Regions from separate parts of the Streptomyces sp. NPDC046716 genome, predicted to be linked through region 1. Evidence: riboswitches for the same ligand, from Rfam matches in the RefSeq annotation. Region 1 holds a riboswitch; each other region holds the start of a gene.

Region 1 (9,653 bases):
ATCTCCGCCGCCCGGTCCGCCGCCTCGAACGCCTCCTCGGGCCGGCGCAGCAGACGGTACGCCCAGGACGCGTAGTGGTGCGCCCACGCCTGCTGCACGGGATCGCCCGCCCGCCGCGCGGCCGCGAGTGCCGCGGCGGACAGCGGGAGGCTGTCGAGCGGCCTGCCCTCGCACAACATGACCGCCCACGCGTGGTAGTTGAGCTGGGTCGCCTCGACGAGCGGGTCGCCGAGGGCCCGCGCGCTGCGCGCCGCGGTGCCGAAGACCTCCGACCAGTGTCCCCAGAAGAGCCACTGGTCGGAGAACCAGTGCAGCGCCTCCGCCACCTCGACCACGGTGGCGTGGTCGCCTTCGCGCGCGGCGGCCCGCAGCGCGGCGAGCCAGTTGGCGCCCTCGGCCTGGAGCCAGTGCCGGGCCCGCTCGGCGCTGGACAGGTCGACGGTGCCCCGCCAGGAGGCGGGCGGCGCCCCGTGGTCGGGCTCGTACCAGCGGCCCGCGACCACGGCGGTTTCCAGGAGCCAGCGGTGCAGCGCCTGCCGGGAGGCGTCGACGGCGGGCCCGAACTCCTCGGTGGCCAGGCGCGCCTGCGCGTACAGGCGCAGCAGGTCGTGCAGCCGGTAGCGGTCCGCGCGCGAGCCGAGCAGTCCGGCCTCGACCAGCTCCTCCAGGGTGTCCTCGGCGTCGAACAGCTCCTGCCCGGTGAGCCGCGCGGCGAGCGCGGCGCTCGCGTCCGGGCCCGGAACCAGTGCCAGGCGCCGGAACATCCGGGCGGCCGTCGCCGTGAGCTGCCGGTAGGACAGGTCGAAGGCGCCGCTCACCCGTACGTCTCCCGCGGTCAGCGCGTCGAGCCTGCGCTCCGCGTGCCCGAGCCGGTCGGCGAGCCGGCGCACGGTCCAGCCGGTGCGGGTGGCCAGCCAGTTGCCCGCGATGCGCAGGGCGAGGGCGAGATGGCCGCAGCGCCGGGCGACGTCGGCGAGGGCGTCCGGCTCCGCCGCCGCGCGCTCCTTGCCGATCAGCAGGGTGAGGAACTCGGCGGCCTCGTCGGGGCTCAGTTCGCCGAGCGGGACCCGGTGCACGGCGTCGAGTCCGGTCAGCATGCGCCGGCTCGTGACGATCACCATGGCCGGGCCCGAGCCCGGCAGCAGCGGCCGCACCTGTGCCTCGTCGCGTGCGTTGTCGAGCACCAGCAGGCAGCGCCGCTCGGCGAGGACGCGCCGGTAGAGCTCGGGGCGCCCGGCGAGGCCCGTCCTGGCGAGGTCCCGGTCCGGGGTGCCGAGGGCCTTGAGGACGGAGACCATCAGCTCGGCGGCGGGCGGCGGCTCCTCGTCCGTACCGGACAGGTCGATCATCAGCTGGCCGTGCGGGAAGTGCCCGGCGAGCTGCCGCGAGGCGTGCAGCGCGAGGGTCGTCTTGCCCGCGCCGGGAGCGCCGGACACGGCGACGACGACGGCCTGTCCGCCGGCCGTGCGGTCCGTCGCGGCCAGGTCGGCGAGTCGCCGCAGCTCCGGCTCGCGCCCCACGAAGTCGTCGACGCCGCGCGGGAACGCGCGTACACCGGCCGGGCTGTAGCCGGAGTCCCGGCCGGTCCTGGCCGCCGCGAGCAGCCGCTCCCGCTCGGTCTCGGCCAGGCCCAGGCCGTCCGCGAGCGCGGCGACGGTGCGCCGCTGCGGGGCCGCGCGGCGGCCGCGCTCCAGGTCGCCGATGCCGCGCACGCTCATGCCCGACGCCTCGGCGAGCCCTTCGATGGTGAGCGACCTGGCCACCCGCAGATTCCGCAACAACGCCCCGAACGACGTTCGATCCTCTGACACCACTACCCCCACAAGCACCTGATCAGTTCTTCATTCTAGGAGGTGGGGGGTGGTTGCGGGCATCAGGCGTGTTAACCGTCGCCATCGGGCCAATCCGGTCAGTCCCGTCCGGACGTGCACGGTCGGGACAGGCCCGGTGCGCTCGCGGTCAACTGCCGGTCGCCGGACGCGCCTAGCGTCCAGGGGCACGGTCCGTCCGGACCGGCACCCGCCACCCCCCTCGATCCCCAGGAGCACACCCATGTCCGTCGATCCGGTACTCGAGCCCGCCGCGACCGCCTTCGCCGAGGCCACCGCCAACCCGCCCTACCTCTTCCAGCTGCACCCCGAGGAGGGCCGCAAGGCCGTCGACGACGTGCAGTCGGGCCCGGTCGAGCTGCCCGAGGTCGACGAGGAGTGGATCACCGTCGAGGGTGGTCCCACGGGCAGCGTCCGCGCCCGCATCGTCCGTCCCGCGGGCGCCGAGGGCGTCCTTCCGGTCGTCCTGTACATCCACGGCGCCGGCTGGGTCTTCGGCAACGCCCACACCCATGACCGGCTGGTGCGCGAGCTCGCCGTCGGCACGGGCGCGGCCGTCGTCTTCCCCGAGTACGACCTCTCGCCCGAGGCCCGCTACCCGGTCGCCATCGAGCAGAACTTCGCCGTCGCCCGCTGGATCGTGGACCAGGGCGCGACCAAGGACCTCGACGGCGACCGGCTCGCCGTCGCCGGTGACTCGGTGGGCGGCAACATGACCGCCGCCCTCACCCTCATGGCCAAGCAGCGCGGCGGCGTCCCGCTGCTGCAGCAGGTCCTCTTCTACCCGGTGACCGACGCGGCCTTCGACACGGGCTCCTACGAGCAGTTCGCGACCGGCTACTTCCTGCGCCGCGACGGCATGCAGTGGTTCTGGGACCAGTACACGACCGACGAGGCCGAGCGCGCCCAGATCACCGCGTCCCCGCTGCGCGCCACCACCGAGCAGCTGACCGGACTGCCGAAGGCCCTGGTCATCACGGGCGAGGCCGATGTGCTGCGCGACGAGGGCGAGGCCTACGCGAACAAGCTGCGCGCGGCCGGTGTCCCGGTCACCGCCGTCCGCTTCCAGGGCATCATCCACGACTTCGTGATGCTGAACGCGCTGCGCGAGACGCACGCCGCCGAGGCCGCGATCGCGCTGGCGATCAGCACCCTGCGCTCCGCCCTGCACTCCGCCTGACGCCCGCCTCCTCCCCGCTGCACCTGTCGAAGGACTCATCATGACGAACCCCACCCCGACCGTGGTCCTGGTCCACGGCGCCTTCGCCGACGCCGCGAGCTGGGCCGGTGTCATCGCCGACCTGAAGCGCGACGGCATCCCGGTGATCGCCCCGCCCAACCCGCTGCGCGGTCTGGCCGCCGACTCCGCGTACGTCGCCTCGCTCGTCGCCCAGATCGACGGCCCCGTCGTCCTGGCCGGCCACTCCTACGGTGGCGCCCTGATCACGGTCGCGGGTGCCGCGGAGAACGTCGTCGGCCTGGTCTACGTGGCCGCGTACGTCCTCGAAGAGGGCGAGAGCCTGGGCGAACTCCAGGGCCGCTTCCCCGCGTCGCCGCTGGTCAGCAATCTGAAGCAGTGGACGTACCCGGTCGCGGACGGCGAGCCTGCCGTCGAGGTCACCATCGCCGAGGACGCCTTCCCCGCGATCTTCGCCGCCGATGTGCCCGCGGAGACGACCTCGGTCCTCGCGGTGGCCCAGCGCCCGCTCGCCGCTGGCGCGTTCGAGGAGAAGGCGACCGCGGCGGCCTGGCGGACCACGCCGTCGTGGGCCGTGATCGCCGGCGCCGACCAGGCGATCAACCCCGAGGTCGAGCGGTTCGGCGCCAGCCGTGCCGGCGCCACCGTCGTCGAGGTGGACGGCGCGTCGCACGCGATCGCCGTCTCCCGCCCGAAGGAGGTCGCCGAGGTGATCCGCACGGCGGTGCGCGCCGCCGGCTGACCCCGCCCGCAGACCGCCGTGCTCGTGCGAGCACGGCGGTCTCGCAGGAGCCGAAGCACCGGATGCCCCGGACGACATAGGGTTGCCCGGTGACCAGAGTCCGGTTGAGCGTTGCCGAACGGCGCGCGGAACTGCTGCGGGCCGCCATCGAGCAGATCGAGGTGCGCGGCGTCGCCGCCGTGCGCATCTCCGACGTGGCCTCGGCGCTGGGGGTGAGCAACGCCCTGGTGCTGTACCACTTCTCGACGAAGGAGAAGCTCGTCTCGGCCGCGTTCACCTACGCCGCCGAGGACGACCTGGCCCGTCTCCACAAACTGCTCGGCCGGCGGACCACGGCGCTCAAGCGGCTGCGCGCGGCGGTGCGCTGGTACGCGCCCACCGGCCAGGCCAAGGGATGGCGGCTGTGGATCGAGGGCTGGGCCGCCGCGCTGCGCGAGCCCGCCCTGCGCGAGGTCGCCCGCGACCTCGACAAGCAGTGGAAGGCGGCTCTCGCCGAGGTCGTCGCCGAAGGCGTGGCGGCCGACGAGTTCAGCTGCCCCGACCCGATGGGTGCGGCGCTGCGCCTGACGGCCCTCCTCGACGGCCTCGCCGTGCAGATGACCACGTACCAGGGCGCCGTGTCCCGGGCCCGCGCCCAGGAATGGGTGGACGAGGCCCTGGCCCGCGAACTGGGCCTGGAGCGCGCCCAGTTGACGTCAGGGCGCTGACTCCCCACTCCCGCGGCGACGGTTCAGGACGCGGATTCCAGCTGCAGCTTGATCTCGTGCGGGTCGAGGAACCCCTTGGCCTGCACCCGGTCGCCGGAGGACTCGCCGCGCAGCCGGCGCCCGATCCAGGGCACCAGGAACTCCCGGGCCCAGTGGATGTCGTCGCGCCGCACCTCGAACGTGCCGCGGGGCGGCAGCAGCGGCCAGGCCTGCTCGGGGTCGGCGGGCACTTCGATACCGAGGGCCTGCGCGGCGCGCAGCGCGACCCGGGTGTGGCCCTCGGCGGCGAGGTGCAGCCGGTCCTCGTCCCAGGCCCTGCGGTCCTGGATGGACTTGAGCGACCACAGGTCGAGCATCGCGCAGCCGTGCCGGTCGGCGATGGCCCGTACGTGCATGTTGTACGTGGCGATCTTGCCGCGCAGATGCTTGAGGACGGCGACGTCGCGGGTGTCGAAGCCGGTGGCGACCAGGACGGTGCCCGCGGCCTCGGTGAGCCGGACCACGGCCTTCTCGAAGCGCTCGGCCACGTCGTCGGGGTCGGTGCCGGGCCGGATGATGTCGTTGCCGCCCGCGACGAAGGTCACCAGGTCCGGGGCGAGCTCGACGGCCCGCGGGATCTGGTGCTCGATGATCTGGTCGATGAGCTTGCCGCGTACGGCGAGGTTCGCGTACTGGAAGGTGTCCTCGGGGGCCCGGTCGTCCAGGAGGACGGCGAGCCGGTCGGCCCAGCCGACGAAGGTCCCGTCGGGGCCGGGGTCCCCGACGCCCTCGGTGAAGCTGTCCCCCACCGCGGCGTACGAGCGGATCAGCCCGCTGTCGTGCGCGTCCGTCGCGTCGGCCGGGTTCACTGCGTCCGTGAGTGCTCTCGATTCGTTTGCCACGACCACACATCTTTCACCCCGAGGTGTGACCTACGCGACCGTAACCAGGGGTTGACGAGTGGTGAGAAAGCACACCCGGCCCCCAGGGAATATCTGGGGGCCGGGTGTGGCGCGTGGGGCGCGTGGGGTGTGCCGGGGGTCAGAGGGTGACGCCGTGGCTCCGCAGGTAGGCGACCGGGTCGACGTCCGAGCCGTAGCTCGCGGTCGTCCGGATCTCGAAGTGCAGGTGCGGTCCGGTGACGTTGCCGGTCGCGCCCGAGAGGCCGATCTGCTGGCCCGCCGTGACCGTCTGGCCGGCGGAGACGCCGACCGAGGAGAGGTGGGCGTACTGGGAGTAGTAGCCGTCGGCGTTCTTGATGACGATCTGGTTGCCGTACGCGCCGCCGTCGCCGGCCGAGACGACGGTGCCGTTGGAGACGGCCTTGATCGGGGTGCCGGTGGCCACCACGAAGTCGGTGCCCGTGTGGTAGCCGCTGGACCACATTGCGCCGGACGAGTGGTACTGGGTGCCGACGGAGCCCTCGACGGGCTTCACGTAGCCGGACCCGGTCGAGGCCGTGCTCGCCCGGGTGGCCGTGGCGGACGTCCCGCTCGCGCCGCCGACGGTGAGCTCGGTGCCGGGCGTGATCAGCGACGCGTTGCCGCCGATGACGCTCTTGTTGTCCTTGTAGAGCTGCTGCCAGCCTCCGTCGACGTTCTGGCTCTTGGCGATCTTCGCCAGGGTGTCGCCGGACTTCACGGTGTACGTGGTGCTGCCGGAGTCCGCGGCCTGCGCCCCGGTGGCGCCGATGAGCGGCAGCGCGAGCGCGGCCCCTCCGACGGTGGCGAGGGCAGCGGCGCGGGTGGCGCGGCGGGTCTTCGGGCGGCGGTGCTTCCCCTGTGCGGGCATGACGCTTTTCCTCTCCGTCGCCTGCGAGGTGAGCTGTCGGGTTCGGACTGGAGATGTCCGGCCGGCCTCCCGGGAAGGGGACCGGCTGCACCCCGAGCCACGTCGGGAAATCCCTCGGCGGCGTACTGCCTGTGGGTCCCCCGCTCCTGCCGTCACGGGTCGTGGTGGGAACTCCGGGCGGCGGCAGGACTAGGCGTTCCGTCCGGTGTGATGGGTGACCGTAAAGCAGCGCAACCGGCCGCGACAAACACCGAATTCGAATTTCGGGGTTTTCTTTGATCAACTGAGGGATTTCTGTGTGACCCTCTGTCGCGCCCGCACCTTTACCAACGCCATACCTGCGGGAATTCCGTCGTCCGGCGGCGACGGGAACCGCCACGCACGGTCACCGCTATGAGCCCGCTCACGCGGCCGTCCGCAATCCCCCTTCACTTGTGGATAGTTGGCGCAGAACTGGATAAATCAGACACATGGTTGCCCGGGGAATCGATGTCGTATCGTCAGGTGCAGGCCCACCGGCGAGCGGCGCCGGAGCGCCCGATTCGGAGGAGCCCCCGTGACGCAGCACGCCCCGTCCACCGAGCCCGAACTGACCGCAGTGCGCAACTTCCGCGATGTGGGCGGCCTGCCGACCGTGGACGGCGGGCGGGTACGGCCCGGCGTGCTCTTCCGCAGCGGCCACCTCGCGCACGCCACCGCCGAGGACGCGGCGTTCCTGTCCACCCTCGGCCTGCACACGGTCTTCGACTTCCGCAACGCGGCGGACCAGAAGCTGGAGGGCGCCGACGTCGAGCTGCCCGGCGTGCGCAACGTGAATCTTCCGCTGACCGACCCGGCCGACGGAGCCGAGTTCTGGAAGATGGTGCGCGACGGCGACATAGACCAACTGCGGACGCTGCTCTCCGACGGACAGGCGGCGCAGCGCATGATCACCTCGTACCGGGCCATCGTCACCGACCGCACCGCCGAGCACAGCCGGGTCCTGCACGCGATGGCCGAGGACAGCATGCCCGCCCTGATGCACTGCGCGGCCGGCAAGGACCGCGCGGGCCTGTCGATCGCCGTGACGCTGCTCGCCGTCGGCGTCGAGCGGGACGCCATCGAGGCGGACTACCTGAAGTCGAACGAGAAGCACCGCCGCTACAAGATCCGCCGCGCCGGCGGCGCCACGGGCGACGCCTACGCGCCCGAGGTCATGGAGCTGCTCGCGCCGCTCTTCGACGCGCGCGCCGAGTATCTGCACGCGGCCTTCGAGACCATCGAGCAGACGTGGGGCACCACCGACCGCTACTTCTCGGAGGGCCTGAAGCTCGGCGCGGCCGACCGCGACCGGCTGCGCGAGCGGCTGGTCGACTGAGACCGGGAGGACCGGCCCGGCGGTCTCAGCGGTTCCCGCCCAGCGTGAACAGCAGGTAGACGAACGCGGCGAAGGCGTGTCCCACGAATACGTAGATCAGGACCCGCACCCAGATGCCGCGCGGCAGCTTGTCCTCGATGTCGCGGCCGCCCGGCCGCTGTGCGTCACTCATGACATGCCTCCCAGGCACAGTGCGGTGGTCGGGCTCTGCAGCAAGGTGTGGACGAAGAGGAGTTCGGACCCGCCGGTGTCCGCGGCCGCGATGCGGTGCGGGGTGAGCGAGTCGAAGTGCGCACTGTCCCCCGGCCCCAGCCGGTACGAGGTGTCACCGAGGCGCAGCCGCAGCCGCCCTTCGAGGACGTAGAGCCATTCCTCGCCCGGGTGCACGCGCACGATGTCGCCCTGGGCGCCGTACGGGACGTGCACCCGCAGCGCCTGCATGCCGCGTCCCGAGGCGCCGGCCTGGACATAGGTCCAGCCGCCCGCCTCGGTCGCCTCCATGGTCCCGGCGCGCACGACGGCGTCGCGATCGGCGGGGGCCTCGCCCAGCAGTTCGGAGACCGTCGTACCGTAGGTGCGGGCGAGTGCGAGCAGCATCGGCAGCGAGGGCTGGCGCTGTCCGGTCTCCAGCCGGGAGAGATGGGCCGGTGACAGACCGGCCGTGCCGGCCGCGGCCTCCAGGGTGAGGGAGGCTCGACGGCGCAGGGCGCGCAGCTGGGGCGCGACGGCGGGCAGCTCCGGGGGTTCCGGAGCCTCCTCCGGGAGGGCAGGGCTCATACCGACGATTCAGCCAGAGCCCTGCCCGAGAGGCAAATTTATTGCCTCAGAGGCAAGGCCCCTGGGGCGCTCGATCTCGAGGTGTCCTCAGCGGATGGCGACCGCCTGCTTCACCAGGGTCTTCCCGAAGTCCCACATGATTCCGCCGCCGCCGTGCGCGTCGTCCATGACGGCGGTGAACGCCTCGACGAACCGCTCGACGTCCGCCTCGTCCAGGACGAGCGGCGGGATCAGCTTGATGACCTCGAGATGGTCCCCGGAGACCTGGGTGAGGATCCGGTGCTTCTGCAGCAGCGGCACCACGACCATCTGCGCGAACAGACCCTTGCGCGCGGCCTGCAGCATGGTCCAGCGGCTGCGCAGCTTCAGCGACTTGGGCCTGCCGAACTCGATCCCGATCATCAGGCCGCGGCCGCGGACGTCGCTCAGCAGCTCGTAGCGGTCGATGAGCCCGGCGAGCCGGGACCTCAGCAGCTCCCCCATGGCCCGGGCGTTCGCGACGGTCTGCTCGTCCTCCATCACGGAGAGCACGGCGAGGCCCGCGGCCATCGCCTGGGCGTTGGAGCCGAAGCTCGCCGAGTGGACGAGGACCCGGTCCATGGACGAGTAGACCTTCTTGAAGATCCAGTCCTTGCCGAGCGTGGCGCCCACCGGCACGTACCCGCCGGAGAGCGCCTTGGCCACGCACACCAGGTCCGGCTCGACGCCGTCCTCGTGCTGGTAGGCGTAGAAGTCGCCGGTGCGGCCGAGCCCGGTCTGCACCTCGTCGGCGATGAGCAACGCCTTGTGCTGGTGCAGGAGTTGCTGCGCCGCGTGCAGATAGCCGGGCGGCGCCTCGTGCACGCCCTTGCCCTGGATCGGCTCGACGATGAGCGCGGCGACGTCGCCCTTCTTCAACTCCCTTGCCAGGGCGTCGAGGTCGCCGAGCGGGACGGCGGTGTCGGGCAGCAGCGGGGCGAATCCGTCGCGGAACCCGTCCTCGCCGTTGACCGACAGTGACCCGGTGGTCAGGCCGTGGAAGGCGTGCGAGCAGTAGAGCACCCGCGGCTTCCCGGTGGCGTACCGGGCGAACTTCAGCGCCGTCTCGACCGCTTCCGTACCGCTGTTGCCGAAGAACACCCGGTCCAGATGCGGGCTGTGGGTGAGCAGCTTCTCGGCGAGCAGCCCCGGCAGCGGCTGGCAGTCGAACCGGGTCAGGTCGGCGAGGGAGGCGTCGAGGACGTCGTGCAGCGCCTTGCGGACGACAGGGTGGTGGCGGCCCAGGCCCATGACG
Region 2 (9,653 bases), on a different contig from region 1:
CCGCGTACGAGGAGTACGCGACGTCGCTGGCCCTGCTGCGGCGCCGGGGGCGCAGGGGCCGGGCCGGCGCCGACTTCGTCGCACGGGAGCGGGAGCTGCTCGAGGCGCTGTGGGAGCGGCGCGCCACCGCCCGGCCCGCCCTCGCGTACGGCTCGCGGGCGGCGGCCCCGGTCCCGGTCTGGCGGCCGTCGGTGTACGCGGTGCCGCCGATGCCGGGCGGCCCCGCGTACAACCCGTACCGCTCCTAGGTTCCGGGCCTCAGGCGGACGCCTCGGTCAGCCGGGTCAGCTCGGCCTCGGTCAGTTCCAGCTCGGCGACGGCCATCAGCGCCGGCAGCTGTGCGGCGGTGCGCGCGGAGGCGATCGGCGCGGTGACGGTGGGCCGGGCGGCGAGCCAGGCCAGCGCGACGGTGGCGACCTCGGCGTCGTGCGCCTGCGCGACCTCGTCGAGCGCCGCGAGGACCTTCCGGCCGCGCTCGGTCTCCAGGTGACCGCCGGCCTTGTCGGCGCGGATGCTGTCGACGCTGACGCCGGGGCGGTACTTGCCGGTCAGGAAGCCGGAGGCCAGCGCCCAGTACGGGGCCGCGCCCAGGCCCGCGCGCGAGGCGATGTCCTGCCGGGCGCCCTCGTAGGTGTCGCGCGAGACGAGGTTGTAGTGCGGCTGGATGGCCACGTAGCGGGCCAGCCCCTCGCGGTCGGAGAAGTCCAGGGACTCCTGGAGGCGCTCCGGCGAGATGTTGGAGACGGCGATGTGGCGGACCTTGCCGGCCCGCACCAGCTCGTCGAGCGCGCCGATGATCTCCTCGACCGGGATCGTCTCGTCGTCGTCGAAGTGCGTGTAGTAGAGGTCGATGTAGTCGGTGTCGAGGCGGCGCAGCGAGGCGTCGGCGGCGGCCTTGATGTTGTCGCCGCGCAGGCCCTGGAACTCGGGGTGGCGGCCGACCTTGGTGGCGATGACGACGTCGTCGCGGCGGCCGCGGGCCTTGGCCCACCTGCCGATGAGGGTCTCGGACTCGCCGCCCTTGTTGCCCGGCGCCCAGGCCGAGTAGGAGTCGGCGGTGTCGATGAAGTTGCCGCCGCCCGCGACATAGGCGTCGAGCACCTCGAAGCTCGCGGCCTCGTCGGCGGAGAAGCCGAAGACATTGCCGCCGAGGCAGAGCGGGAAGACATCGAGGCCGGAGGAGCCGAGGGGGCGCAGTACGGAAGAAGTCATGCTCCAGTTCAACACCCCTCCGGAGCACGGCATTCCACGTATCCGGCGGTACGCGCCCCAAGGGCAGGCAAAACCGGCGGCCCTGGCGTCGGGGGGTTGCCGCCAGGACCGCCGGAGTTCAGGATGCGAACGGACCGGCCGGCCGGCTTCTCAGGGGGTCAGGCCCCGCTCGCGCAGCCATGCGGCCGGGTCGATGCCGGTGGCGTCCCCGCCCGGGTGGACCTCCAGGTGGAGGTGGGGTCCGGTGACATTGCCGGTGGCGCCCACGCGGCCGATGACATCGCCGGTGGTGACCTTCTGGCCCGCGCTGACGTTGAGCGACGACTGGTGGCAGAACCACAGCTCGGTGCCGTCGTCGAGGGTGATGATCGTGCGGTAGCCGTACGCGCCCGCCCAGCCGGCCTCCGTGACGGTGCCGGAGTGGACCGCGTAGATCGGGGTACCCGTGGAAGCGGCGAAGTCCAGGCCCGTGTGATAGCCGGAGGACCACATGGCGCCGGGCTGCCCGAAGGTGCCGGTGATCGTGTAGGAGGCGACGGGGAGCTTGTAGCTCTTGGCCAGCTTGGCGAGGCGCTCGGCCTCGGCCTTCTTCTTGGCCTCCTCCTCCGCCTTCTTCTTCTCGGCGGCGGCCTTCTTGTCTGCCGCCTCCTTCTTGGCGACGGCCTCGTCGGCGGCCTTCTTGGCGGCGGCCTCCTCGGCCTCCTTCTTCGCGGCGGCGTCGGCGGCGTCCTGCTGGGTCTCGGCCTGGGCCAGGATCCGGGTGCGCAGCGCCTCGCCCGCGTCCGACGTGCCGCTGCCGACCGTGGTGAGCGGGGCGGCGACCGTGGAGTCGGAGCTGTCGGAGCCGTCGGATATGAGCGCGCCGACGCCGGGCAGCGACTTGGCCGCGGGCAGCGAGTCCTTCACCGCCGACAGGTCGGGCATGGAGATGTGGACGGCGGGCTTGCCGCCCTGCGCGGTGGCGATGCCGCCCGCGCCGACGGCGGCGATCACGCCGACGCCCAGAACGGTGGAGCTGCGCGCGAGTCCTCCGCGCTGCCGGGCCACGCGGTGCCGGCCGCGGACGGGGCGGACGGACTCCTCGGTGGGGTTCCACTCCTCCCAGCTCTCCGGCTGGGGGCCGAACGCTTCGTTCGACGGGTCCTTCAGTGAGGAGAACTCGGGGGCAGGCCGGTTCGACGCCACGGGGGCGCTCTCCTTTCCTTCCTTCTCGCCTACCGGGTTAGCTGACGGGTTCGGAGCAGGAAGGTCTCCTACGAGCACCCAAAGATGCCCGATTCACCCCAAGTTGGTGGTTCCCCGGCTCCCTTGCGGGATTAAGCGCGTGCGCGCGGAGCCGTCGCTGGTGACGGCTGGGACGACCGCGCTGCGTTATCGAACGTTAATAGACAGCCGACAGTAATTCCAAGCTGTTCCTACTGATCGTTCACGTCTTTGGCCAGGATTTAACGGGTCAAGGCCGGTCGGAACGGGTCGACTTGACCGATGCTGTGAACCGGCCACTTCTCTGACGGTTCGTCAATTGTTATCCGGAACATCTGCGGAGAGTCACGGCCGCCGCACCGCGAGGAGCGCCATGTCGTCCGTCGCGCCGCCACCGGTGTGCGCGCGCACCTCCCCGGCGAGGGCCAGCAGCAGCTCCTCGGGCCCGGGGAAGATCCGCCCGGCCAGCCGGGCCGCCGGATCGTAGAAGACGCCCGCGGCGTCGCGCGCCTCGGAGAGCCCGTCGGTGTAGAGCAGCAGCGTGGTCCCGGCGGGGAACTCGGCCTCGACGACCCGGTCAGGCCAGCTCCCGAGCTCCCCCATGCCGAGCGGCAGCGCCCCCACCCCGTCGACGACGGGGATCATCCGGACGGTGCCGTCGTCCAGCAGCAGGATCGGCTCGGGATGGCCGCGGTTGACGATGCGGACGCGGTGCTCGCCGTGCGGGATCTCGGCGAGCACGGCGGTGGTGAAGCCCTCGAAGTCGTCGATGCCGTCCCGCCGGGTGCCCTCGCGGGCCAGCGCCCGCTCCAGGCGCAGGGCGACCGCCTCCAGGCTGCCCTCCTGCTCGGCGGCCTCCCGGAACGCCCCGATGACGACGGCGACGGCGGAGACCGCGCCCATGCCCTTGCCGCGCACGTCACCGACGATGATGCGGACCCCGTGCGGGGTGTCCTGGACGGCGTACAGGTCACCGCCGATGAAGGCGCCGGCCTGCGCGGCCTCGTAGCGCGCGGCGATGGCGAGACCGGCGATCCGGTCGGCCGGTTCGGGCAGTACGGCGAACTGGGCGGCCTGCGCGATCCGCCGGGCGGAGTCCAGCTGCTCGTTGCTGCGCCGCACGATCTGGTTGATGAAGCAGGCGAGCACGCAGACGGTGGCCACGGTGGTCATCTCGGTGACGATGTCGGTGCCGACCCGGTGCGTGTATCTGAAGTGGACGACGAGGATGGCGAGGACCGATCCGAGCCCGGCCAGGATCGTGCTGCGCAGCGGGAAGAACGGGGCGGCTACCAACGGTGCGGCGCTGAACAGCGGGGCGCCGGAGAAGCCGGAGGGGGTGACGTACTCGTACAGGGCGCCGCCGAGGATCAGCAGGACCGGCAGCGCCCGCAGGAACCACCGGGTGCCGGCGGCGTCCGCCACCGATCTGTGCCGCCCTCCGCGCTTCCCCACCGTTGGTCTCCTGCCACGTCCGCGCCCGGTTTCCGGCGTCTCGTCAAGGGTTCCCGGGGAGGGCGGCCGCGGCGACCTGGTGTGGGCCGTACGGGGGACGCCCGCGCAAAAGCCGAGGCCGGAATCTCTGGGAGATTCCGGCCTCGGCTGTCAGTAGCGGGGACAGGATTTGAACCTGCGACCTCTGGGTTATGAGCCCAGCGAGCTACCGAGCTGCTCCACCCCGCGTCGGTGAACCTGACTCTACGCCATCGGGGGGAGAGAACGCGAATCCGTCAGGCGGCGGTGGCGTGGGTCAGGGTTTCCCAGGCCACGAAGAGGTCGTCGGTTCCCTCCGGCCGCTCCTTGCGGGTCAGCTTCTCGGTCTGCGGAAGTTCCATCTTCAGGCGGCCGCGCAGATGGCTGAGGCCGACCTCGGTGTCGGGCCCCATGTCGCGCTGCACCTTGCCGCCGCACAGCCAGGACGGGGCGGCGGCGCCGAGCTGGTACTTGGAGTGGAACTCCAGCGCGGCCCTGAGCCGGTCCTTCACCTCGCCGTACAGATCGACGCCCTGGTGCCAGGCGGTCTCGGCGATGTGCGAGGTGGCGGCCAGCGAGTAGCTGGCGTGCTTGAAGTTGCGGCAGGTCTCCTGGGCGAGGCCGTCCTTGAACGTGGTCTGCCCGAACCAGTACGTCTGGAGCTTCGCCGGGGTGTCGATGCCGCTGCCCTCGGGCTTGACCGGCAGCGGGCCGTCGGAGGAGAGGTAGAAGTAGGCGGGCACCCGCGCGCGGAAGTGGTGCACGGCCTTGTCGAAGGCGCTGTGGTCGTTGAGGTAGACCGCCATGTTCATGGTGGCGTCGGCCATGACCAGGTCCCAGTTGCCGTTGAAGTCGGCGGATCCGGGCTGCACCACGGGCAGGTACACCTCGCGCAGCATCCGCTGGAACTTCAGCTCCTGCCCGTCCGGCCAGCCGTCGTACGTGTACTGCATCAGCTCGGCGGCCTTCGCCCAGGAGCTGCCGGACCAGGCGGTCTGCAGCCCGGCGTTGCCCTCGGTGTGCCGCTTCACCTTGTCCGACCAGGCGTCCATGATCTCCACGGCCTTGTCGGCGTGGGCCTTGTCCTTGGTCATGTTCCACAGCAGGGCCTGGGTATACGCGGCGATGGCGTCCTCGCGCTCCTCGACGCAGCCCTGCCCCGGCCGGGTGTCGGGCGGGCACTCCACGGTCTCGTACGCCTTGGGCTTGTAGTCGAGCGCGGCGTACTTGCTGCGGCTCATCTCCCGGTACGCCGACAGCCAGGGCTCTTCCTTCCGGGCCACGTGGTCGCGGGCGGCCGCCAGCTGGTCCCTGCCGACGAGCACGCCGGGGTGGGTGAACGCCCCACCTGCGGCCCGGGGCGCGGCCACGGCCTGCGCGCCGCCGTCCTCCGGGGCCGACCCGCAGCCCGTCGCCGCGATCGTGACGAGGGGAAGCAGACTCCCCAGAAGAACCCGCCGCCCCCACCTCGGGGATCTCGCCGCTGCCATGCCCTACCTCCACCCACCGGTCCGGTCACTGGCAGCCTGACCCCTGCACACGAACCCCGCAGTATCTGTTGAGCCGATGGAGATCACCGGTAGGGGCGCGGGGAACTGCGCGCCCAGCCCCCACCGGCCCGCACCCGCCCTACAACCCCCACACCCCCTTCCCCACGGCGACAACCCCGCCCACCAACGCCAACCCCAACACCAGCCCCCGCATCCCCCGCTCCGGCACCCGCCCCGCCAACCCCCGCCCCACCAGAGCCCCCACGAACAACGCCCCACCGGCCACCCCCCACGCCCGCGCCCCCAACCCCGGCAGACCCCCCGAGGCGACCGACACGACGTTCACCACTACCCCGTAGAACTGCGCGTTCGGCACGAACTCCCGCATGGGCCAGCCCGCGTTCACGGCGTACAGGGAGAACGGCGGCCCGCCCACCCCGGCCGCCGCGTTCATGAACCCACCCGCGCCCCCGGCGACCACGGCGCCCCCGGTCCCGCCGAGCCCCGGCATCCGCGCACCCCGCGCGACCAGCCCCACCGCCCCGCACACCAGCGACCCGAACACCACCATCAGCACCGGTTCGGACAGCCGCGCCGCCGTCCACGTACCGACCGGCACCGTGCACACGGCCGCCGCCACGAACGGCACCATGTCCCGCGGCCGCACCCGCCGCCACCCGCCCACGAGCCCGGCACAACTCACCACTCCCCCGGCGCAGATGGCGAGCAGCACCCCGTCGGCGGGCCCGAGCAGCAGTGCGAGGGCGGGCGCGGCGACCAGTGCGAACCCCATCCCCGTCAGCCACTGCACACACCCCGCGACGGCCACGACCAGAGCCAGCCCCACCTCACCCGCCATGCCGCGGAGCGTACGTGCCCCCTACACCCGTACGGCACCCCGCCGACGGAACCGAACAGGCCGCTCGCTGCTTAGACCTGACGAGTGGGCACCCTCCGGCCCCCGTATCTGCCCGGACCGGCGCACCGTTGTAGGGACATGACCTCAACTCGACGCGCCATGACCGCTGTCCTGCTCGCCGTCGGTGCCACCGCGATCGCGGTGCCCACCGCCGGCGCCGCTCCCCTTCCGCTTCCGCTGGCCGGTGACGGCGAAGCCATCTCCCCGACCCAGACGCTCGACTCGGTGTCGACGATGGCGATCCCGGAGGAGCGGCGCGCGGGAGTGCCAAGCACCACGGCCCAGCTCGGCGGGCTCAACCGGCTGAACGAACTGCACCAGCTCACCGACCTCGTGGCGCCGGTGACGAACGCGCTGCCCTCGGTCCAGTAGGACCCAGTAGGGCACCGCGACACGACGACGGCGGCGGATCGAGAGGATCCGCCGCCGTCGTCGTGCCCGGGGCCGCGAGAGGGGCAGCCGCACACGGCGACTGCCCCCTCAGGTCCTTCAGTGGTTCGCGGCACCGTTGCCGGACAGAACCGGGATGTCGTCCAGGACGTGCGACAGCGGCTCGTCGCCCTTGGCCTGGGTGGAGTTCTCGGTGCACTGCTGGTTCTGCGGGGCCGACAGGACCGGGATGTCCTGGAGCGACACCGGCACCACGCCGACGAGCGAGCCGACGTTGGCCTTCGCGGGCAGACCGATGCAGGGCTTGTTCAGCGAGCCCTGGACGAGGCCGAGCTGCGGGCTCATGTCGCCGTGGGTCGCGGAGTTCCCGTACGCCTGCTCCGCACCGTTGCCGCTGATGGACGTCGTGCCGCCGTCGTCACCGATGGCCAGCGCCTGCGGGGCGGCCACGGCCGACAGACCGGCGACGGACACGGCGAGCGTTGCGGAGGCCCACAGCTTCTGCTTCATGTGTTTTCCCTTCACTGAACGAACTCCGGTTGCGGAGCCACACTTGACCAACTGATGAGGAATCGGACAGTTTCGGAGCGCGACCCGTTCGGCCCAGCGCCTCCCGCGTCTCACGTCACGCGCAGGCGTACTTGTCGCCGCGCACGATGGGCTGCTCCTGGAGGCGCGGCGGGTCGGGAAGCTTGGTCCCGGAGCCGGGTGCGGTCGCCTGGCGGTCCTCGCGGAGCGTCGTGAAGAGCCGGTCGGCGCGCTCCTGGTCCCAGCGCAGCGTGGAGCCCACGTTCGGGATCAGCTCGTTGAACCCGGCGATGGGCACCGTCCCGAACTCCATGTCCTTGAGCGGGATGCGCCGCAGCTCCCGGGCGAGGGAGACGAGATCGGAGGCGCTGAAGCCCTGGTCGACCGAGGCCGAGCCGAGCAGCGTCCGGGCCAGGCCCGCCGCCTTCGCCGGGTCGGCGAGGGTCTTCTTCAGCCCGGCGCCGCGCAGCGCGTTGACCAGGAACCGCTGCTGCCGCTGTACGCGTCCCAGGTCGGCGCTGCTGTCCAGATGGCGCGAGCGCACGTACTGAAGGGACGGTCCCCCGGCGAGGTGGTGCCGCCCGGGGGCGAGGTTCAGCTTCGTGGCCGAGTCCGAGAGCCGGCGCTCGGTGCACACGGTCACACCGTCGACGGCGTCGACGCCGTCGACGAACCGGCGGAAGTCGATCTGCAGGAAGTGATCGACGCGCAGCCCGGTCATGGATTCGACCGTCGCCACGGCGAGCGGTGCGCCGCCCTCCGCGTACGCGGCGTTGATCTTCGCCGGGTGCGCCTCGCGGGGCGTGCCGTCGGGCTCCTCGTACGCGGGGATCTCCGCGTACGAGTCGCGCGGCAGGCTGATCACGCTGACCCGGTCGTGCTTCTGCGACAGATGGACGAGCATCATCGAGTCACTGCAATTGCAGGCGACGCCGCCGGCGTGAAATTTCTCTTTCTCCGCACGCGTGATGGTGTCGCGGCTGTCCGTTCCCATCAGGAGAATATTGGTGCCGCTGCCACCGGCGGGACGATTCTTCAGGCCGCTGAAGGCATCCACCTGCGTGGGCAGAGCGGCACCCGCGACCTGTCCGGCCGCGACACCGGAAAAGGCCAGAAATCCAAGCGCGAGAGCGCCGATCGCCAGCCTGTTGCGGCCGCCCTGAAGAAACCTTTTCCTCAACGTGACTCTCCACTGCGAAGGGGTCGATGCGTGAGGATCGTAGGCACATCCTCATTTCCCCTCCGGGCAGCCCGCGCACGCCGGGGCGAAAATAACTCTTTCGCCGCACGGGCCGGAAAAGGCGTTGGGCCGCCGAAAAATCGGCGGCCCAACGGAAATGCACGGTGCGTCAGTTGTTGCCGGCGCCGTTGCCGGAAAGAACCGGGATGTCGTCCAGGACGTGCGACAGCGGCTCGTCGCCCTTGGCCTGGGTCGAGTTCTCCGTGCACTGCTGGTTCTGCGGGGCCGACAGGACCGGGATGTCCTGGAGCGACACCGGCACCACGCCGACGAGCGAACCGGCGTTGACCTTGGCCGGCAGACCGACACAGGGCTTGTTGAGCGAGCCCTGGATGAGCGCCATCTGCGGGCTCATGCTGCCGTAGGTGGCGGAGTTGCCGTACGCCTGCTCGGCGCCGTTGCCGCTGAGCGAGGTGGTGCCACCGTCGTTGCCGATCGCCATCGCGGGCGCAGCCACGGCCGCCGAGACACCGACGACGGAGGCGGCGACCGCTGCGGCAGCCATAGCCTTCTTCATCATGGGAGGTTCCCCTTCATTTGCGTTCTGGGAGCACCATGAACAACTCCGTTTCTTCGGATCGGTTGTCCACGTTCACCCGGACGGGGGCTCGGCCCGGAGCAGAATAAATGACTATCGGACCCATCGCGGACCCTGATGCGGCGGGGCGGTCCACGGGCAAACGAGTGAACCTGAAGAACTATTCGCGGCCACCCGGAGTTGATTCCTTCGCAGCAAACCGGTGCCTGTCAGAAAAGGAACACATCAATGCTCAAGAAGGCTATGGCTGCCGCAGCAGTCGCCGTTTCCGTCGTCGGCGTCTCCGCGGCCGCCGCCCCGTCGGCCCTCGCCCTCGGTGACGACGGCGGTACCACCTCGCTCAGCGGCAACGACGCGAAGCAGGCCTTCGGCAACTCCATGACCGAGGGCGACATGAGCCCGCAGCTCGGCCTGGTCCAGGGGTCGCTGAACAAGCCCTGCATCGGCCTGCCGGCGAAGGCCAACGTCGGTTCGCTGGTCGGCGTCGTGCCGGTCGCCGTCCAGGACATCCCGATCCTGTCGGCCCCGCAGAACCAGCAGTGCACGGAGAACTCGACCCAGGCCAAGGGCGACGAGCCGCTGTCGCACATCCTGAGCGACATCCCGGTCCTGTCCGGCAACGGTGTCGCGAACGGCTGATCGGCCGCCGCACGCTGAGCT
Region 3 (9,653 bases), on a different contig from region 1:
GGCGCCGCGCCAGCCGAAGAGGATCGGGGCCGTCTTGATCGAACGGACGATCGCCTGGGCGTCGCGGTCGGTCACCGGGATCAGGCGGTGCGCGGTGTCGCCGAGCAGTTCGGACGGGGCGCCGGCCAGGCCGAAGGAGAGCACGGCACCGGCGGCCGGGTCGATGACAGCGCGGACGACGGTGTCGACACCGCGCGGCGCCATGGCCTGGACGACCGGCCGCAGTTCGGCCGGTCTGCCGAGCCGGTCGGTGAGGTCCTCGTAGGCGCGGCGCAGATCGTCCTCGTCGGCGAGGTCGAGGCGGACGCCGCCGAGGTCCGCGCGGTGGCGCAGGTGCGGGGCGGTCGTCTTCAGCGCCACCGGGTAGCCGAGCGTGCGGGCTGCTTCGGCGGCCCGGTCTGCGTCGGGGGCCGACAGGGTCGGGCGGACGTCGATCCCGTAGAGGGAGAGCAGTTCGCGGGCGTCCTCAGGGGCGAGGTCCGTACCGCGCGGGTCGTCCTCCTTGGCGAGCAGCCCGGCGATCAGGGCGGCCGCGGCCTGCTCGTCGACGCGGTCGTACTCGGGCACCTTGCCGGGTTCCGCCGCGTCGCGCCGCCACTGCGCGTACCTGGCGGCCTGGGAGAGGGCGCGGACGGCGCGCTCGGCCGCGGGGTAGGCGGGGATGAGGCGCGGGGCGCCCTCCGGGGTCGCGGCGGTCGCGGGGGCCGGCCGGGAGGGGGCGTTGGGTCCGGTGCTGGTCGCGGCGGACAGCGCCTCGGCGAGGCCGCCGAGCTCGACGTGGACGACGAGCACGGTCTTGGTGGGGGCGGTGGCCGCGGCCGCGCTCAGGGCGGCGGCCAGTTCGGCGTCCCCGGTCGGGTCCTCCCCCACCACCGGCATCGCGGTGACGACGACGGCGTCGGTCTTGTCGTCGGCCAGCGCCTCCTCCAGAGCGGCCCGGAAGTCCGCCGCGGAGGCGCGGGTGGTGAGGTCGCGCGGCGTCTTGGGCCGCAGTCCCTCGGAGAGCGCGACGTCGTAGGTGAGCAGACCGAGCGACTCCGAGTTGCCCAGGATGGCGACGCGCGGGCCCGCGGGCAGCGGCTGGCGCGCCAGCAGGAGCCCGGCGTCGACGAGTTCGGTGATCGTGTCGACGCGGATGACACCCGCCTGGCGCAGCAGGGCGGAGACCGTGGCGTAGGGCAGGCGCGTGGCACGGACGGCGTGCCCGGTCGGCGCGATGCCGCTGTGCCGGGCTCCCTGTACGACCACCAGGGGCTTGGCGGCCGCCGTGCGACGGGCGAGGCGGGTGAACTTGCGCGGGTTGCCGATCGATTCGAGGTACATGAGGGCGACGTCGGTGTCGGCGTCGTCGTACCAGTACTGCAGGACGTCGTTGCCGGAGACGTCGGCGCGGTTGCCCGCCGAGACGAAGGTGGAGACGCCGGTGACCCCGGTGACGCCGCCGCCCCTGCGGTGCAGCCGGGCCAACAGGGCGATGCCGATGGCGCCGGACTGGGCGAACAGGCCGATGCGTCCGGCGCGGGGCATCTCGGGGGCGAGCGAGGCGTTGAGCCGTACTTCCTGGGAGGTGTTGACCACCCCGAAGGCGTTCGGCCCGATGATGCGCATCCCGTAGGTGCGTGCCTGGCGGACGAGTTCGCGCTGGCGCTCCCGGCCCTCCGCGCCGCTCTCCGCGTATCCGGCGGACACGACGACCAGGCCCTGCACTCCGCGTGCGCCGCATTCGGCGACGATCTCGGGGACGTGCGTCGCGGGCACGGCGACCACGGCCAGGTCCACGGGTTCGGCGGGGTCGATGTCCTTCACGGAGCGGTGGGCGGGGGCTCCGTCCACGTCGGTGAGGTCGGCGGGGAACGCCTTGTTGACGGCGTAGAGGCGGCCGGTGAATCCGGCGTCCTTGAGGTTGCCGAGAACGCTGCGGCCCACTCCTCCGGCCGTGCGTCCGACACCGATCACGGCGACGGAGCGGGGGGCGAGGAGGCGTTGCACGGAGCGGGCCTCGGCGCGCTGCTCGCGCGCGTGCTGCACGGCGAGGGACGCCTCGGTGGGCTCGATGTCGAACTCCAGGCGGACGACGCCGTCCTCGAAGCTGCGCTTCTGGGTGTACCCGGCGTCCCGGAACACCTTGATCATCTTGGTGTTGGCGGGCAGCACCTCGGCGGCGAACCGGCGGATGCCCCGCTCGCGCGCGACGGCCGCGATGTGTTCCAGCAGGGCGGAGGCGACGCCGCGCCCCTGATGGGCGTCCTGCACCAGGAAGGCGACCTCGGCCTCGTCGGCCGGGGCGGAGGCGGGCATTCCTTGTGCGTTGATCCGGTCGTAGCGGACCGTCGCGATGAACTCGCCGCCCACCGTGGCCGCGAGGCCGACCCGGTCGACGTAGTCGTGATGGGTGAAGCGGTGCACGTCCTTGGCGGACAGCCGCGGGTAGGGCGCGAAGAAGCGGTAGTACTTCGACTCGTCCGAGACCTGCTCGTAGAAGCTGGTCAGCCGCTCGGCGTCCGCGGTGGTGATGGGCCTGATCCGGGCGGTGCCGCCGTCGCGCAGCACCACGTCGGCCTCCCAGTGGGCGGGATAGGCGTGCCGGTCCGACGGGGTCTCCATGCCGCAAGGGTAGGGCCGACCGCCGGCCGGCGGTCGGGTGCGTGTCGTCGGCTCACGGGTCGCGGCCCGCGCGCGTGGGAGGCAGGCTGAAGAAGGCCGGAGGGCCATGCGCGTACGGGACATGGGTCCGCGTCGGGCACGGGCCACGGTGTGTGAGAATGGTCTAGACAACTGTGAGACACCTGAAGGGCAGCATCACATGGCTGAGCGCCGCGTCAACGTCGGCTGGGCCGAGGGCCTCCACGCCCGTCCCGCCTCCATCTTCGTCCGCGCGGCCACGGCGGCCGGCGTCCCCGTGACGATCGCCAAGGCCGACGGCAACCCCGTCAACGCCGCCTCCATGCTCGCGGTGCTGGGCATGGGCGCCCAGGGCGGCGAGGAGATCGTCCTGGCCTCCGACGCCGAGGGCGCGGACGCCGCGCTCGACCGGCTGGCCAAGCTGGTCGCCGAGGGCCTCGACGAGCTTCCCGAGACCGTCTGACCCCAGCGCCTTTCGACGGAGCCGCGCGTTTCCCCCAGGGAACGCGCGGCTCCGTCGTTTTCTGTCGCGACGGCACTGCGCCCCCTTTCCCGAGCTCCCCGAAATCGACGCACGGCAGAAAGCACAGGGGAAATCAGCCGCGCTGAATGCGGCACAAACAAGGGCAGCGGAAAAGAGGCCGCAGCCCATTCCGCGAATAGTGCACTTCTTTGTATACGGCTCCCCTGTTAATGCTGGAGCCCCGCCGTGTTTACGGGATGTTGCGAAGTCCTCACACGCTCACCCGCGCGCGGGACGCGCAGTCGGTGGGCGGCCGTCGCGCGCTCGGCGTGCTGGGCCGTCAGGGCGCGCGCCCGCTCGGCGTCGCCGCGGGCCACGGCGTCGACGATGGCCCCGTGCTCGGACCAGGACTCGGCCGGCCGGCCCGGGGTCTCGACCGCGTACATCCAGGCGATCTTGTGCCGCAGCTGGGTGAGCAGGGTGATCAGACCGGGGCTGCCGGAGGCCTGGGCGAGCGTCTCGTGGAACCAGCCGCCCAGTGAGCGCAGGTCCTCGTTCTGCCCCCGCCTGGAGCGCTCCTGACCCAGCCTGACCAGGCCGCGCAGCACTTTGAGGTGGGCCTCGGTGCGACGCTGGGCCGCGCGGGCCGCCCCCAGCGGTTCGAGCAGCATGCGGATCTCCAGGAGGTCGGCGGCCTCCTGCTCGGTCGGCTCGGCGACGCACGCGCCCGCGTGCCGGCGCGTGACGACGAACCCTTCCGCCTCCAGGGTGCGCAGCGCCTCACGGACCGGGACGCGCGAGACGCCGTAGCGTCGCGCGAGCAGTTCCTCGGTGAGCCTGCCGCCGCGCTCGTAGACACCCGCGACGATGTCGTCGCGGATCGCCGTGCATACCGAGTGCGCGGGAATGCGCATGACCCGACCTCCGCCTTAATCCCCGCGAAACGCGGTCGATTGACGCCCGTACAAGCGCGATTGACCTCCGGTCAGCGCGCTTGCCCGATGACTCTATTCCACCGCGCTTGAATTTCCGACGGGAGGCCGTAATCCAGGGATATTTTTTGGCCACCGGCGGGTCGATCGGGACAGGCAACGCGAAAGCCCCGGCTCGGTGAGCCGGGGCTTTCGGGCGATGAGGCGGAGCCGCGTCAGACGTTCACGCCGTGCGAGCGCAGGTACGCGACGGGGTCGATGTCCGAACCGTAGTCGGGGCCGGTGCGGGCCTCGAAGTGGAGGTGCGGGCCCGTCACGTTGCCGGTGGCGCCCGAGAGGGCTATCTGCTGGCCCGGGGTGACCGACTGCCCGACGGAGACTCCGATGGACGACAGGTGACCGTACTGGGTGTACGTACCGTCGTTCATCTTGATGACGATGTTGTTGCCGTAGGCGCCGCCCCAGCCGGCCTCGACGACGGTGCCGGAGCCCACGGCGTGCACCGCGGTGCCGCTGGCGGCGTGGAAGTCGATGCCCGTGTGGCTGCCGGAGGACCACAGGCCGCTGCTGGCCTTGTAGGCGGTGGAGACGTACGAGCCGGAGATGGGCGCCACGAAGGAGTTGAGGCGCTTGCGCTCGGCCTCACGGGCGGCGCGCTCCTTGGCCTCGCGCTCCTTCTTGGCCTTCTCCTCGGCCTTGCGCTTGGCCTCCTCGGCCCGCTTCTTGGCCTCGGCCTCCGCCTTCTTCTTCGCGGCGGCCGCGTCGGCGGCCTTCTGCTGGGCGGCGGCCTGGGCGTCGATCTGGTCGGCGAGGGAGTCGCCGATGGAGATGGCCTGCGTCAGGTTGTTCTGCTCCGGGGCCGCGGTGTCCGCGGCGAGCGCCGGAGCGGCGAGGCCACCGACGACACCGGTCGTGGTGAGCGCGGCGACACTCGCGACCTGCGCGGTGGTACGCGTGATGCGGCTCGGACGACGGTGCTTCCCGGTGGCACGGGTGAACGCCATGTGGAGGCTGATCCTTTCCTTCCCTCTCGCCTACCGGGTTAGCTGACGGGTTCGGAGCAGGAAGGTCTCCTACGGGCCTCTCCTTGCGGGAGGAGCCCGATTCACCCCAGGGACTGCGGTGGGTCCCCGGCTCCCCTGGCTCGCGCCATGGGGGACTCGGCGATGACTGTCCGGTGACGCGGGCGCGGCACTGGTGCGGCGGACAGCCGGACCGACGCTAAGCGGGACATCTTTTAATCAACAAACGGATCCCGGCTTTTGTCGCGCATGCCACAGGGCAGACAGGCAACCTCCGCACCATTTCGGACATTTACGAAGCGCGGCGATCGCTTTTGCGCACGTGAGGGACATCACGGACACGACCGAGCCCCGGTGCCCTCGCGGGTCACCGGGGCTCCGGGGCGGTGCGCTCGGGAGCCTCCCGATCAGCCGGTGACCACCGTCACCTCACCGATGCCGAGTGCCTTGACCGGCTCCTCGATCTGCGCGGCGTCCCCCACGAGGATCGTGACCAGACGGTCCGCCGGGAAGGCGTTCACGACCGCCGCCGTGGCCTCCACCGTGCCCGTCTCGGCGAGTTGGCGGTACAGGCGGGCCTGGAAGTCGTCGGGCAGGTGCTGCTCGACCTGGTCGGCGAGGGTGCCCGCGACGTTCGCCGCGGTCTCGAACTTGAGCGGGGCCACGCCCACCAGGTTCTGCACGGCCGTGTCCCGCTCGGCGTCGGTGAGGCCCTCCGCGGCCAGCGTGCGCAGGACCTGCCACAGGTCGTCGAGCGCCGGGCCGGTGTTCGGGGTGTCCACGGAACCGCTGATGGCGAGCATCGCGGCGCCCGTCCCGTCCGGCGCCGAGCGCAGCACCTGGGCGAAGGACCGCACCCCGTAGGTGTAGCCCTTCTCCTCGCGCAGGACCCGGTCCAGGCGCGAGGTGAGGGTGCCGCCGAGGCAGTACGTGCCGAGGATCTGCGCGGCCCACACCCGGTCGTGCTTGTCGGGTCCGATGCGGCCGATCAGCAGCTGCGTCTGCACGGCGCCCGGGCGGTCCACGATGACGACGCGGCCGGTGTCGTCGGCCGTGACGGGCGGCACGGGGCGCGCCTGCGCGGTGTTCCCGGTCCAGGCGCCGAGCGTGTCGGCGAGCAGGCCGTCGAGGTCGACGCCGGTGAGGTCGCCCACCACCACGGCGGTGGCGGTGGCGGGGCGTACGTGCTTCTCGTAGAAGGCGCGCACGGCCGCCGCGTCGATGGCCGCGACGGTCTCCTCGGTGCCCTGGCGCGGGCGCGACATGCGCGCGTCGGCCGGGAAGAGCTGCCTGGAGAGCTCCTTGGCGGCGCGGCGGGCCGGGCTGGCGCTCTCGTGCGGGATCTCGTCGAGGCGGTTGGCCACCAGACGCTCGATCTCGCTGTCGTCGAAGGCGGGCGCCCGCAGGGCGTCGGCCAGCAGGGCGAGTCCCTTGGGGAGCCGGGAGACGGGCACTTCGAGCGAGACCCGGACGCCGGGATGGTCGGCGTGCGCGTCCATGGTGGCGCCGGCCCGCTCCAGTTCGGCCGCGAACTCCTCGGCGGAGTGCTTGTCGGTGCCCTCGTTGAAGGCCCGCGCCATGATCGTGGCGACGCCGTCGAGGCCCTGGGGCTCGGCCTCCAGGGGCGCCTCCAGGTTGACCTCCACGGCGACGACCTGCTGGCCGGGGCGGTGGCAGTGCAGGACGGTGAGGCCGTTGTCCAGCGCGCCGCGCTGCGGGGCGGGGAACGCCCACGGCCTGGCCTCGCCGGGCTGCGGCTGCGGGTGGAAGTCCATGCTCGCGAGCTGCTCGGTCACTGGCCCGCCTCCTCGTCGTTCGCTGCGGTCTCGTCGTCGGCCTCGGCGGGGGCCGTGGGCTCGTACACCAGGACCGCGCGGTTGTCGGGCCGCAGGCGCGCCTCGGCGATCTCCCGGACCTCCTCGGCGGTCACGTCGAGGACGCGCCGCACGGCGGTGAGGGCGAGCTGCGGGTCGCCGAACAGCACGGCGTAGCGGCACAGCTCGTCGGCGCGGCCCGCCACGGTGCCGAGCCGGTCCAGCCACTCGCGCTCCAACTGGGCCTGCGCGCGCTCCATTTCCTCGGGGCTCGGGCCCTCCTCGGCGAACCGGGCCAGCTCCTCGTCGACGGCAGCCTCGATGACGGGCACCTCGACGTCGCCGGACGTCTTCACGTCCAGCCAGCCGAGGCAGGGCGCTCCGGCGAGCCGCAGCAGGCCGAAGCCGGCGGCGACCGCGGTGCGGTCCCGGCGGACGAGACGGTTGTACAGCCGCGAGGACTCGCCGCCGCCGAGCACGGTCAGGGCGAGGTCGGCGGCGTCGCACGCGCGCGTGCCGTCCGCGGGGAGCCGGTAGGCGGCCATCAGGGCGCGGGCCGGCACCTCCTCCTCGACGACCTCGCGCAGCTGCTCGCCGATGACCTCGGGCAGGGCGCCGTCGCGCGGGGCCGGCTTGCCGTCGTGGCCGGGGATGGAGCCGAAGTACTTGTCGATCCAGGCGAGCGTCTGCTCGGGATCGATGTCGCCCACCACGGAGAGCACCGCGTTGTTGGGCGCGTAGTACGTGCGGAAGAAGCTCCGCGCGTCCTCCAGGGTGGCGGCGTCCAGGTCGGCCATGGAGCCGATGGGCGTGTGGTGGTACGGGTGGCCCTCGGGGTACATGAGGGCGGTCAGCTTCTCGAAGGCGGTGCCGTACGGCACGTTGTCGTAGCGCTGCCGGCGCTCGTTCTTGACGACGTCGCGCTGGTTCTCCATCGACTCGTCGTCGAGGGCCGTCAGGAGCGAGCCCATGCGGTCGGCCTCCAGCCAGAGCGCGAGCTCCAGCTGGTGGGCGGGCATGGTCTCGAAGTAGTTCGTGCGCTCGAAGCTCGTCGTGCCGTTGAGCGAACCGCCCGCGCCCTGGACCAGCTCGAAGTGGCCGTTGCCCGACACCTGCTTCGAGCCCTGGAACATCAGGTGCTCGAAAAGGTGAGCCAGACCGGTACGGCCCTTGACCTCGTGGCGCGAGCCGACGTCGTACCAGAGGCAGACCGCCGCGACCGGGGTCAGGTGATCCTCGGAAAGCACCACGCGCAGGCCGTTGGCCAGCCGGTGCTCGGTCGCTGTCAGGCCGCCGGAACCGGCCTCGGCGGTGGCCGTGTGACCCATGGGCATGTACGTCCCTTCGATCGCGGAAAGTGCAGAAGTGCTGCCAGTCCTGCCACTGTATGCAAGCGTGCTGACCCCTGGCGAAGTTCCCGCCCGGGCTACGCCGTGAGCGAGCACTCGGCCCCGGGAGAGCCCCGAACCGCACGGTACGGACGGGTCGCGAGCAGCGTTGTCAGTGGCGCGGTCCACAATGGTCCGCGACAGTTCCCGTTTCATGTACCCGTTCATGTTGGTGAAGGAGCCGCAGCAGCGATGGCCCGCCGCAGCACGAAGACCCCGCGACCCGATGACGACGCTCCCTTCGAGGAGAGGATCCTCGACATCGACGTGGTCGACGAAATGCAGGGCTCCTACCTGGAGTACGCGTACTCGGTCATCTACTCCCGCGCCCTGCCTGACGCGCGCGACGGGATGAAGCCCGTGCACCGCCGCATCGTCTACCAGATGAACGAGATGGGGCTGCGCCCCGAGCGCGGCTATGTGAAGTGCGCCCGCGTCGTCGGCGAAGTCATGGGTAAGTTGCACCCCCACGGCGACGCGTCGATCTACGACGCGCTGGTCCGTCTGGCCCAGCCGTTCTCCATGCGCGTCCCCCTGGTGGACGGGCACGGCAACTTCGGCTCGCTGGGCAACGACGACCGCCCGGCCGCCATGCGGTACACCGAGTGCCGCCCGGCCGCCGCCGCAGCCCTGATGACGGACTCGATCGACGAGAACACGGTCGATTTCGCGCCGAACTACGACGGCCAGGAGCAGGAGCCCCTGGTCCTCCCGGCGGCCTACCCGAACCTGCTGGTGAACGGCGCGTCGGGCATCGCGGTCGGCATGGCGACGAACATGCCGCCGCACAATCTGGGTGAAGTGATCGCCGCCGCGCGCCACTTGATCAAGCACCCGGGAGCGGACCTCGAGACGCTCATGAAGTTCGTACCGGGACCCGACCTGCCGACCGGCGGCCGGATCGTCGGCCTGGCCGGCATCAAGGACGCCTACGAGTCGGGGCGCGGCACCTTCAAGATCCGCGCGACGGTCGCGGTGGAGACCGTGACGGCGCGCCGCAAGGGCATCGTCGTCACGGAGCTGCCCTTCGCGGTCGGCCCCGAGAAGGTCATCACGAAGATCAAGGAACTGGTCGGCGCGAAGAAGCTCCAGGGCATCGCCGACGTCAAGGACCTGACCGACCGCGAGCACGGCCTGCGCCTGGTCATCGAGATCAAGAACGGCTTCGTGCCGGAGGCCGTCCTGGAGCAGCTCTACAAGCTGACGCCGATGGAGGAGTCCTTCGGTATCAACAATGTGGCGCTGGTCGACGGCCAGCCGCTCACCCTCGGCCTCAAGGAACTCCTCGAGGTCTACCTGGACCACCGGTTCACCGTGGTGCGCCGCCGCAGCGAGTTCCGCCGCACCAAGAAGCTGGACCGGCTGCACCTGGTGGAGGGCCTGCTCGTCGCCCTGGTCGACATCGACGAGGT

The links. Region 1 has a riboswitch for cyclic di-AMP ahead of ABZ930_RS28470 (LysM peptidoglycan-binding domain-containing M23 family metallopeptidase). Riboswitches for the same ligand answer to the same signal wherever they lie in the genome.
Positions count from the first base shown of each region.
Region 2: it holds a riboswitch for cyclic di-AMP, as region 1 does, so the genes downstream of both, ABZ930_RS20355 (M23 family metallopeptidase) here and ABZ930_RS28470 (LysM peptidoglycan-binding domain-containing M23 family metallopeptidase) in region 1, are expected to answer to the same signal.
Region 3: it holds a riboswitch for cyclic di-AMP, as region 1 does, so the genes downstream of both, ABZ930_RS26220 (M23 family metallopeptidase) here and ABZ930_RS28470 (LysM peptidoglycan-binding domain-containing M23 family metallopeptidase) in region 1, are expected to answer to the same signal.

Region 1 covers NZ_JBEYYU010000044.1:19,355-29,007, forward strand. Annotated here, with positions in the region: gene ABZ930_RS28445 (tetratricopeptide repeat protein) at 1-1,811, opposite strand, end outside; gene ABZ930_RS28450 (alpha/beta hydrolase) at 2,053-3,009, shown strand; gene ABZ930_RS28455 (alpha/beta hydrolase) at 3,050-3,769, shown strand; gene ABZ930_RS28460 (TetR/AcrR family transcriptional regulator) at 3,859-4,476, shown strand; gene ABZ930_RS28465 (SGNH/GDSL hydrolase family protein) at 4,500-5,285, opposite strand; gene ABZ930_RS28470 (LysM peptidoglycan-binding domain-containing M23 family metallopeptidase) at 5,497-6,246, opposite strand; cyclic di-AMP (ydaO/yuaA leader) riboswitch at 6,252-6,423, opposite strand; gene ABZ930_RS28475 (tyrosine-protein phosphatase) at 6,803-7,603, shown strand; gene ABZ930_RS28480 (DUF6126 family protein) at 7,629-7,775, opposite strand; gene ABZ930_RS28485 (XRE family transcriptional regulator) at 7,772-8,380, opposite strand; gene ABZ930_RS28490 (aspartate aminotransferase family protein) at 8,468-9,653, opposite strand, start outside.
Region 2 covers NZ_JBEYYU010000025.1:93,078-102,730, reverse strand. Annotated here, with positions in the region: gene ABZ930_RS20365 (PrsW family intramembrane metalloprotease) at 1-248, shown strand, start outside; gene ABZ930_RS20360 (aldo/keto reductase) at 259-1,212, opposite strand; gene ABZ930_RS20355 (M23 family metallopeptidase) at 1,363-2,397, opposite strand; cyclic di-AMP (ydaO/yuaA leader) riboswitch at 2,409-2,545, opposite strand; gene ABZ930_RS20350 (PP2C family protein-serine/threonine phosphatase) at 2,761-3,870, opposite strand; tRNA gene ABZ930_RS20345 (tRNA-Met) at 4,025-4,098, opposite strand; gene ABZ930_RS20340 (alginate lyase family protein) at 4,146-5,378, opposite strand; gene ABZ930_RS20335 (TSUP family transporter) at 5,518-6,237, opposite strand; gene ABZ930_RS20330 (hypothetical protein) at 6,376-6,669, shown strand; gene ABZ930_RS20325 (rodlin) at 6,787-7,197, opposite strand; gene ABZ930_RS20320 (LCP family protein) at 7,313-8,209, opposite strand; gene ABZ930_RS20315 (rodlin) at 8,565-8,975, opposite strand; gene ABZ930_RS20310 (rodlin) at 9,222-9,632, shown strand.
Region 3 covers NZ_JBEYYU010000038.1:22,085-31,737, forward strand. Annotated here, with positions in the region: gene ABZ930_RS26205 (GNAT family N-acetyltransferase) at 1-2,604, opposite strand, end outside; gene ABZ930_RS26210 (HPr family phosphocarrier protein) at 2,804-3,085, shown strand; gene ABZ930_RS26215 (GntR family transcriptional regulator) at 3,313-3,999, opposite strand; gene ABZ930_RS26220 (M23 family metallopeptidase) at 4,233-5,021, opposite strand; cyclic di-AMP (ydaO/yuaA leader) riboswitch at 5,034-5,193, opposite strand; gene ABZ930_RS26225 (pitrilysin family protein) at 5,447-6,814, opposite strand; gene ABZ930_RS26230 (pitrilysin family protein) at 6,832-8,181, opposite strand; gene ABZ930_RS26235 (DNA topoisomerase IV subunit A) at 8,434-9,653, shown strand, end outside.